3 regions of the Chryseobacterium sp. KCF3-3 genome follow, and region 2 is predicted to be linked to each of the others. Evidence: riboswitches for the same ligand, from Rfam matches in the RefSeq annotation. Region 2 holds a riboswitch; each other region holds the start of a gene.

Region 1 (3,285 bases), 1.0 Mb from region 2:
TTCATTACAGATTTATTGTTCAGAATATCTTTTAAACCATTGGTAGGGCTATTGATAGGAAGATAGGGTGCTGCTGCAAAATTACCATCCTGAAAGAAATTGTCCTGAGAAAATTTACTGTCTGATCTTGTATAGCCAAACTGGAAGTCTAATTTTTGAGATTTATCTGCAAAACGTTTCTGATACGTTACCACAGCTTCCTGTCTGAGACTATTGGTATGGGCAACATCCGAAGATGTATAAAAAGCTTCCCTTAAATCTTTTGGATTATTCTGGAAAGGCAAATCACCATGACCGTTACTTAAAGTATAGTTGTCATTATTATTGTGATAAATATCGTAGTTCAATAATAATCTGTCCTGACCCAAATCAAAAGTTAACCCTGATTTTGCAAAATATCCACGTGCGTATCTATCGGTATGGCTGCTCAAAAGTTCGTCTTGTTGACCATTTAGCATACTTTCACGATAGTTTTGACCTACGTTCAGCTGCCATCCGAAATATTTATTCCTTGCATTTAAATTAACAGAATTGGTCGTCCTGTTTCTGTATTTATCATAATTCGTGAAAGAATAATTTCCTGAATACGTAGCAGTTAAATATTTGTTGGCATTTTTATTAGTAATGATATTCATGATGGCACCTCCGGAAGTAGCCGGAAACTCAGCACCGGGCTGTGTGATTACTTCTATTCTTTCTACAGAGTTGGCAGGCATTCCTTCAAGGAAAGAGTTCAATTCATTGGACGTAATATTCAGAGGTCTTCCGTTAAGATATACTTCCAGCATTTTTCCCTGATACATCATTCCTGCAATATCGGTAGATACAAGTCCCGGAAGTTTTTTAATTCCTTCCAGAACGTTTCCGTTATTCAGCTGAGGTTGTTCAGAAAAGTCAAAAATGGTACGGTCGGCCTTTTGTTCAACGGCTTTTTTAGTTTTGGTGATAACTACACCTTCTATTTGTTTTTCTTTAGCACCCGTAGTATTCTTTTCTTGTGAGAAAACAAAAACAGAACTTACCAGTGATAAAGCGAAAATCGTTTTTTTCATAATGTTTTACTGATATCCGGTTAGACGCTGAAAAACAAAATTTGTTACGATAAAATTGTGAAAATCGAAAAATTAAGCTGAAATTTTTTTTATTTCCGAAATAATTATATCTTTGCCAGGTAATTATCAAGAATCTCTAGATGGGATAGCAACCTGCAAAAACAAGCAAGGTGCTGCAATCGATAAGCCGGATTTTCCGGAAAAAATGTTTATCATTCTATCATTATCCCCATCTTGAATTTTTGTTTTAAAGTTAAAATCAATGTTTAAAGACAAGGGAAATCACATTCCATCAGTAATTTTTTATTCTTCAGATCATGAAGTGAGTCTTCATTATTCTGATATGTTTTCATGCCATTTCTATATGCGCATGTGTTGTTGCTGCTAGCACTTTCTATTTCTAAAAAATAATACAAACATTCCGAACATCAATGGTAACCTTACATTTTAGGGTTACAGGATTTGTATTGCTTAAAAACAATTTTTAACAACAAAAAGTAACAACAAACAATATGCATAATTTCAAAACAAAAATATTTGTTCCTTCTATCGCGCTTATCTCTACATTTTATTACGCCCAGACGGACACTTTACAATCTAAAAAAATAGATGATGTAGTCATCCTCGGTTCAAGAGGCTCAGGAAGATCACTGACAGATACGCCCGTTCCGGTAGATATTATTAACATATCGAAAATTTTAAAACAAAGCCCCACTAACAATATCAGTCAGGCTTTAAATTATATTGTCCCTTCATTTTCATCCACCTCACACACGGTGAACGATGGAACTGACTTTGTAGACCCTGCACTTTTAAGAGGGTTGGGGCCGGATCAGGTTTTGGTTTTACTCAATGGAAAAAGAAGATACCAGTCTTCATTGATTAATGTTACCCTTACGCCGGGAAGAGGCTCTGTGGGAACTGACCTTAACGCTATTCCAGCCTTTGCTTTAGAAAAAATTGAGGTTTAAGAGACGGAGCTTCTGCTCAATATGGTTCTGATGCCATTGCAGGAGTTGTCAATCTCGGCCTGAAAAAAAGATTAGGACTTTCCGGACAAGTATTTCTGGGAGGATACGCATCGCCTGTTGCCAATAATTTCTCCGGAGGAGTAGATGGACAGACTATTTCCGTAGATCTTAATTATGGAGCTAAAATAGGAAAAACGGGATTTATTAATATTACAGGTTCTGCACAATATCGTGATCCTTATTCCAGAGCCGGAGTAAGAGAAGGTGATATTTTCAATGCTTATAATGCAATTAATTACAGAGCATTGCAGGATGGAGTGAATATTGATGGTTTGTATAAAAATATTTCGAATACTTCCAATACTCAGCAGATTATCAATACAATAAAACAATATGCAGCTAAGGTGGGTTATTTTGGAACTGATTTTCAATCTCAAATTTCAGGAGCCAACAGCATTTCCGATCTTCAAAAATTATTAGGTAAAGATTTTACATCTCAGGAGCTTAATTACAGAGGACTGGAGAGAAAAGATTTCAGCCTAAGAGCGGGACAGTCTAAGCTGCAGTCGGGCCAGCTCTTCTTCAACTCTGAAATTCCTGTGAATGATGACTGGAAGGTGTACTCATTTGGAGGCTATAGCTACCGCCTTGGAAATGCCGGAGGATTTTACAGACTTCCAAATACGGAGAGAAACATCAATGCAGTGACTCCCAATGGATATCTTCCTCAGATTGAAGCAGCCGTGAATGATTATTCTCTTGCTGCCGGAATTAAAGGAAAATGGAATGGCTGGAATGTGGATTTCAGTAATACTTTCGGGAAAAATACCTTTGGTTTTGGGGTTGTCAATACATTTAATGCTTCTTTGACAGACAATTCTCCAAGAACCTTTGATGCCGGAGGATCTGAGTTTTCACAAAATACCGTCAATCTTGACTTCTCAAAAAAATATGATATATTGAAAGGATTGAATATTGCATTCGGAGCAGAATACCGACATGAAAATTATAAAGTGAATGCCGGAAAAGAAAATTCTTATGCTTCTTATGATATCTATGGACGTGTGGTAACTGCTAAAACTCCTGAAAATGAGAAGGTAACCGACTTCTTCGGAAATGTAAGGCCAGCGGGAGCACAGGTTTTTCCAGGCTTTAGTCCGGAAAATGCCGTTTCAGGAAATAGGAACAGTATTGCTGCTTATGCTGATGCAGAGCTGGAAGTTACTGATGGCTGGCTGTTGGAAGGAGCTTTGCGATATGAG
Region 2 (3,285 bases):
AAGCTGTCCCTTGGCAAATTCAGCATCGATGATAGAAAATGGTACACAGTGAAATGCCAGATCCCACGTTGCATACCATGGATACTCCCATTTATCGGGCATGGAAATAATATCCTTATTGTGGAGATGATTCCATTCCGTATTTCTTACATATTCGTTGAAATTTCTTGGAGCTTCAAAGTTGGGATCACCTTTCAGCCATTTTCCGATATTGTAATGATAGAACTGTTTGTTCCAGAGAAGTCCGGCAAAAGCCTGTCTCTGCACATTTCTTTCATCTTCGTTGACGGTGTCATTCTGAATTTCTTTATAAAACTCTTCAGCTTCAGCCTCTCGTATATTGAATATTTCATCAAACTTTTCAAAAGGTTCATCAGCTTCATCCGGACATAATCTGAATTCAAAAACTTTGGATTCCCCAGCACCAATAAGCTCATCAATCAGAAAAGAAGCTTTTGTTCCCTTTTTTTCAGGATTTACCGTATTGGTTTTATGAGTAATGAAATTATTGATCCCATCTTTGAAATAAGTATTTTCAGCTGCAGGAGCTCCATAAAGCTTAGAATTATTGGTTTCGTTATCACAAAATACGCTTTGTGCATTGGTATTTCGGGAATAAAGTTTTTTGATTGAAATACTGTCATGGCCAATATTGATACTTCCGTCATGAGAAGCATTGATTTCTGCTTTATACGTATTATATCCCCATTTCCAGTTGTTTCTGAACCATACGGTAGGCGCTACCAGAATAGGGGCTTCATGCTGACTTCGGTTACAGACCGTTACTCTGGCAAGAATATCATTGTGATCGGCTTTACAGTATTCTATAAAAATATCAAAATACTCATCATTATCAAAAATTCCGGTATCGAAAATCTCATATTCCGGTTCCTTTTTACTGCGTCTCCCGTTTTCTGCAACAAGGTCATCGTAAGGAAATTCATTGATCGGATATTTATACACCATTTTCATATAGCTATGAGTAGGTGTATTATCCAGATAATAAAAGATTTCTTTGATGTCTTCCCCATGATTTCCCTGAGGATTGCTCAATCCAAAGAATCTTTCCTTTACCATTTTGTCTTTCTTGTTCCAAAACGAAAAAGCAAAACATAAAAGTTGCTTTACATCAGAAATTCCGGCAATTCCTTCTTCACCCCATCGGTAGGCATAGCTTTCTGCATTATTATGGTTGGTAAAATTCCAGGCATTCCCGTTCGGGCTATAATCTTCGCGTACATTTCCCCACTGCCGGTTGCTTACATAAGGTCCCCAGTTTTTCCATTTGGTATCTTGTAATCTATCTTTTTCGGCGGTCATATCTCATCATTTTTCCATACGAAGTTAGTTTTTTTGATAAGTAATTCCAATTTTTTTCATCTGAAGAATTATTAATATACTCTTGAAATACTTGTATTTAAGGGCTTTTTTAAATATTAAAATAATTTTTTTTTGAAATTAAAAGAAAAGAACTACCTTTGCACCATTCGTTCATTCAAATATTGAAAATGTTATCAAGAAAGGTTGAGGGATTAGACCCTATGAAACCTTAGCAACCCTTTGCGCAAGCAAAGAAGGTGCTACGTTCTACCAAATAATTTTGGACAGATAACTTACTGAAGTTCTTTTCAGCCATTTCCTGTGGCATTTTCAATTGTATTAAAATTTAATAGAATTGAAAACAGAACTAAACTATATTAATCTTACGTATCAAACTTATTCCCAAAAGGAATACCATATCCCGTTAAGCTATCAGCTTTTTGGGAAAGATCTGTTTACAGCCCCTATCATTTTAATCAATCATGCTCTTACCGGAAATTCAAACGTATCCGGAGAAAAAGGCTGGTGGAAACAATTGGTAGGAAAAAATCAGGTTGTTGATACTGATCAATATACTGTTCTGTGTTTTAATATACCCGGAAACGGATACGACGATTTTTTAATTGAAGACTATGAAAACTTCACTCCTGCAGATATCGCAGCGATATTTCTGAAAGGACTTGAAGCTTTACATATCAAAAATTTATATGCCATTATCGGAGGCTCTCTGGGAGGAGGGATTGCCTGGGAAATGCTTGCCAAGCAGCCGGATCTCGCAGAAATATTTATTCCAATAGCCTGTGACTATAGAACACACGATTGGCTTCATGCACAGTGTCTGGTTCAGAAATTTTTATTGAATGATAAAGAGGAACCATTACAGAAAGCAAGAATTCATGCTATGTTGTGTTATAGAACTCCACAGTCACTCAATGACAGATTTCAAAACCAATATAACCAGGAAAAAAAACGCCTGGAATCAGAAGACTGGCTGGTTTATCATGGTAATGCACTAAACGAAAGGTTTAGTTTAAAAGCATACAAGCTGATGAACCATCTCCTGATGAATATAAACGTTGCTGAAGAAGCACTGGAGAACATACAGGCACGAATGCACATGATCTCCGTAGATACAGACTTATTCTTTCCGGCTTCTGAAATCCGAATGTGTTTTGAAAACTTAAAAGAGAAAAATAAGGATGTTTCTTATCACGAGATCCAATCTATACACGGGCATGATGCCTTCCTAATGGAATATCAACAATTAAATAATATCATTAAAAACATTTTATAGAAGTAATGAAAAATGCTAACGAAATAAAATTTTTGAAGAACAGATCAATCGTCAAATTTGAAGGAGAAGATTTCCTGGGAGAAATCGGGATTGACGGACGAATTTTTAAAGCGCTTACTTTGGCGCGTATCAGTGTAGGCGTAATTTCTCAGCAAGCCATAGAAAACGGAATTTCAATTCTGGTTCAAGAAAATGATGCAGAGAAAGCAGTGGCTTGTCTTATTGATGAATTCGAAGCAGAAAGAAAATCTGGAAAAGTTTCCCAAATTTATAGTATTAATAATGTTTCTGTGATTGGTTTTGTTGCAGAAGACTTCAATAAAGTCTTTGCAGAACTGGCAAGAAACAATGTTTTCCCATTGCTTTTGAATCAGGTAGCAGGAGAAAACAGAGTCAATATCGTAGTGACTTCTTCTCAGGATGAAAAAACAAGAAACATCATAGAATCTGAAATTTTCAAAAAGCCGAAGACCGTTCATCTGGCTATCATTGGCCACGGAAATGTAGGAAAAACATTGATTCAACAGGTTTTGGAATCTGCAGAAGAAATTAAAAAACGTAAAAAAATAGATCTTAAAGTAGTTGCAGTAGCCAACTCTAAGAAAATTGCCTTCAACAAAAAAGGATTCGATGCCAATTGGAGTGATGAGGTTTTAACAGCAGAACATCCA
Region 3 (3,285 bases), 970 kb from region 2:
ACGGCTTCACCAATATGAGTGCTGTAGGCTATGGAGAAAGCCATGACGAAGAAAGATTGATGTTTAAAAACCTTGCCTATGGCGCAATCAATGGAAGTTATAATGTGAAAGATCTGAATACCGCTCTTGAAAGAATGAAAACTTTCGGTGCAACCTTCTTTACCATTCCTGGTCCGAAAATGATCTGGCAGTTTGGAGAATTAGGATATGAATTCAGTATCAACAGATGTGCGAATGGTACTATAGACAATGGATGTAGAACCGATGAGAAACCTGTTGCATTCACTTTAGGATATGATACCAATGCAAACAGAAAGGCAGTATATGATACATGGGCAAAAATCATCAATATCAGAAATACCCATCAGGTTTTTAAATCTAAAACCTACAGTATAGAATCCAATAACCTTACGAACGATCCTACCGGCCTGATCACAAGAATTTATGTGTATGATGCCGCTATTACAACAGGAATAAAGAATGTGGTAGTGTTGGCCAATTATACTACTTCCGCGCAGAATGTTGTGCCTTATTTTCCTTACACAGGTCAATGGCAGAATCTGATGGACAACAGTATTTCGAATATAGCTTCCACAACAACTCCGATCACTTTACAGCCAGGAGAATTCAGGATCTTTGGAAATTATGCTGGCGCTCTATCAACAGTAGATACCACTGCAACCAACAAATTATCCCTTCAGATTGCAGATAATCCGGTTCGAAACGGAATCGCTAAACTGGTTTTCAGTAAAGCAAAAAATGGTGAGATTTCAATTTTTGATATGACCGGTAAAAGAATGGATTCTTTTAAACTGGATAAAGAGAACGGAGCTTATAATATGAAAGTTAGTTATCCGGCAGGAACCTATCTGGTACAGCTGAAATCAGACACAGGAATAGCGATTCAAAAGATGATGATTCAATAAAAAAAAATTATAAAGTTGTTGATTTATAGTATATTGATCCATTAAGAGCTATTTGAGAAATAAAGTATCGTTAAGATGGATCATTCTGATTTTTAAGCTTAAAGCGAAGCTTATCTTAATACTCTTAAACTCTTATTAAATCTTAATGGTTCAAAAATAAAAGTGTAAACAAGTTCTATAAAATAATAAAAGGCAAATTTGCAGCAGAGCAGATTTGCCTTTTTTTGTACATTTAAAAAAATAGTCTACTTTTGCAGTAGATTTATCAAGAAAGGTGGAGGGATTTGGCCCGGTGAAACCTTAGCAACCTACACGTTTCCAGAAGTGTAAAGGTGCTAATTCCAACCCTTAGGGGGAGATAAGTGAAGTCAATACTCTATATGAATTCCATTTCTTGATGTCTTGTGTATCTGCGGAAAGATCCGTCAGATTCGTATTATTAATTGGCAAGAACAAAATGAAAAAATTAAGCACAGCTGTATTATTGCTTGGAGCAATTCTGGTCGCTGCTCAGGAAAGTGAGGAAAAAGGAAAAGAGATCGAAGATATTATCATCGTCGGAAACCGTAATGTCAAAAGAACAAAACTGGAGACACCAGTTCCTGTAGATGTAATCAACATCGATAAAATCCAGAGAAGTTCTCCGCAAATGACTGCTCAGGATCTTCTGAATTATGTGATTCCATCGTTTAATGCAGTGAGACAGTCTGCTTCAGATGGTACAGAACATATTGATCCCGTAACTTTAAGAGGAATGGGACCCGATCAGGTTTTGGTTTTGCTTAACGGAAAAAGAAGGCATTCTACGTCTTTGGTAAATTATCAGAATACGGTAGGAAATGGCTCTGTAGGAACAGATCTGAGCACTATTCCCGTAATTGCAATTGATAGGATAGAAGTGTTAAGAGACGGAGCTGCTGCACAATATGGTTCTGATGCCATTGCAGGAGTAATCAATATAATTCTTAAGAAAAATACGGGAGCTTCGGCAAGCCTTACCTATGGATTAACCGGAAGAAATGATGGTGATACTTACCAGGCAGGAGTTAATTATGGAGCCTCATTAGGAAAGAAAGAAGGCTATATTAATCTTTCATTACAGCTAAGTCACAGAGGAAAAACCACTAGAACGCAAAATCACGACCTGGATATTTTCGGAGATAATTTTGCCTATGAATTTGCAGGGGACGCAGAAGCCATAAAAGCTGCCAGAGCCGCAGATGATGCAGAACTTGCAAAAAGAGGATTAACGCGTGATGATTTTAATTTTCAGATCGGAGATGCCCAGATCAGACAGGGACAGCTGTTTTTCAATTCAGAATATCCTTTTAATGACAATTTTAAAGTGTATTCTTTTGGAGGATTCAGCATCAAAGAAGGAAATGGTTTTGGTTTCAGAAGACTTCCGAGCGAAAAATCTAATGTAGTTTCGTCCATTTACCCGAACGGATTTCAGGCTACTCTGGCCTCTCAGGTATACGATGTTTCTTATGCTGTAGGAGCAAAATATAATGTTAACGACTGGTTTTTTGACCTTAGTAATACCTTTGGAAGCAATACCTTCAATTATAATGTAAACAATACGAATAATGCTTCTTTGGGAGCAAAATCTCCAACCCGTTTTTATGCCGGAGCGCATAGCTTTCTTCAAAATACCATTAATCTTGATGTTTCCAAAAATATAAACCGTTTCAATATTGCATTTGGAGGAGAATTCAGATTTGAACAATACCAGATCAAGGCAGGTGATGAAGCTTCTTATACCCAATATGACATCAATGGAAACGTTGCCACTGAAGGATCAACAGTGCTTGGTGCGGGAGGATCTCAATCTTTTATCGGATTTTCTCCCAATAATGCATTGAAGAAAGACAGGCATTCCACCGCAGTATATGCAGATGTTTCCTATGATTTAGATAAAAAATTAAATATTGATGCGGCGGCAAGATTTGAAAATTATTCAGATTTTGGAAATACACTGAACGGAAAACTTGCGGTACGATATGAATTTGTAAAAAACTATGCGGTAAGAGCTGCGGTAGGAACAGGATTCAGAGCACCATCATTGCAACAGCAGTATTTTAATAACTCTTATGCTGATATTTCTACTTCAGGCGAGAAGATTGTCACAAAGGGAATCTTTAGCAATGACAGCAAAGCTGCTGAAATTCTCGGATTTGATAAACTTAAACAGGAAACCTCTGTAAACGGAAGTGCCGGATTTACTTTAAAACCTGTAAAAGGACTGTTGATAACCGTAGATGGATATATCATTAAAGTAAAAGACAGAATCGTTATTACCGGAAATATAACAGATCCAAGATTGTCAGATCCAGCGATAGTAGGACAGGGAAATGAG

The links. A riboswitch is a leader RNA that binds a small molecule or an ion and turns the genes downstream of it on or off. The one in region 2 is predicted to bind S-adenosylmethionine.
Region 1: it holds a riboswitch for S-adenosylmethionine, as region 2 does, so the genes downstream of both, ACKTTZ_RS06245 (TonB-dependent receptor plug domain-containing protein) here and ACKTTZ_RS10960 (alpha/beta fold hydrolase) in region 2, are expected to answer to the same signal.
Region 3: it holds a riboswitch for S-adenosylmethionine, as region 2 does, so the genes downstream of both, ACKTTZ_RS06585 (TonB-dependent receptor plug domain-containing protein) here and ACKTTZ_RS10960 (alpha/beta fold hydrolase) in region 2, are expected to answer to the same signal.

The regions. Positions count from the first base shown of each region.
Region 1 covers NZ_AP035792.1:1,400,160-1,403,444, reverse strand. Annotated here, with positions in the region: gene ACKTTZ_RS06250 (TonB-dependent receptor domain-containing protein) at 1-1,052, opposite strand, end outside; SAM-I-IV-variant riboswitch at 1,171-1,268, shown strand; gene ACKTTZ_RS06245 (TonB-dependent receptor plug domain-containing protein) at 1,565-2,023, shown strand; gene ACKTTZ_RS06240 (TonB-dependent receptor plug domain-containing protein) at 2,329-3,285, shown strand, end outside.
Region 2 covers NZ_AP035792.1:2,440,331-2,443,615, forward strand. Annotated here, with positions in the region: gene ACKTTZ_RS10955 (MGH1-like glycoside hydrolase domain-containing protein) at 1-1,320, opposite strand, end outside; SAM riboswitch class I at 1,509-1,615, shown strand; gene ACKTTZ_RS10960 (alpha/beta fold hydrolase) at 1,676-2,614, shown strand; gene ACKTTZ_RS10965 (ACT domain-containing protein) at 2,620-3,285, shown strand, end outside.
Region 3 covers NZ_AP035792.1:1,472,884-1,476,168, reverse strand. Annotated here, with positions in the region: gene ACKTTZ_RS06590 (alpha-amylase family glycosyl hydrolase) at 1-926, shown strand, start outside; SAM riboswitch class I at 1,186-1,291, shown strand; gene ACKTTZ_RS06585 (TonB-dependent receptor plug domain-containing protein) at 1,384-3,285, shown strand, end outside.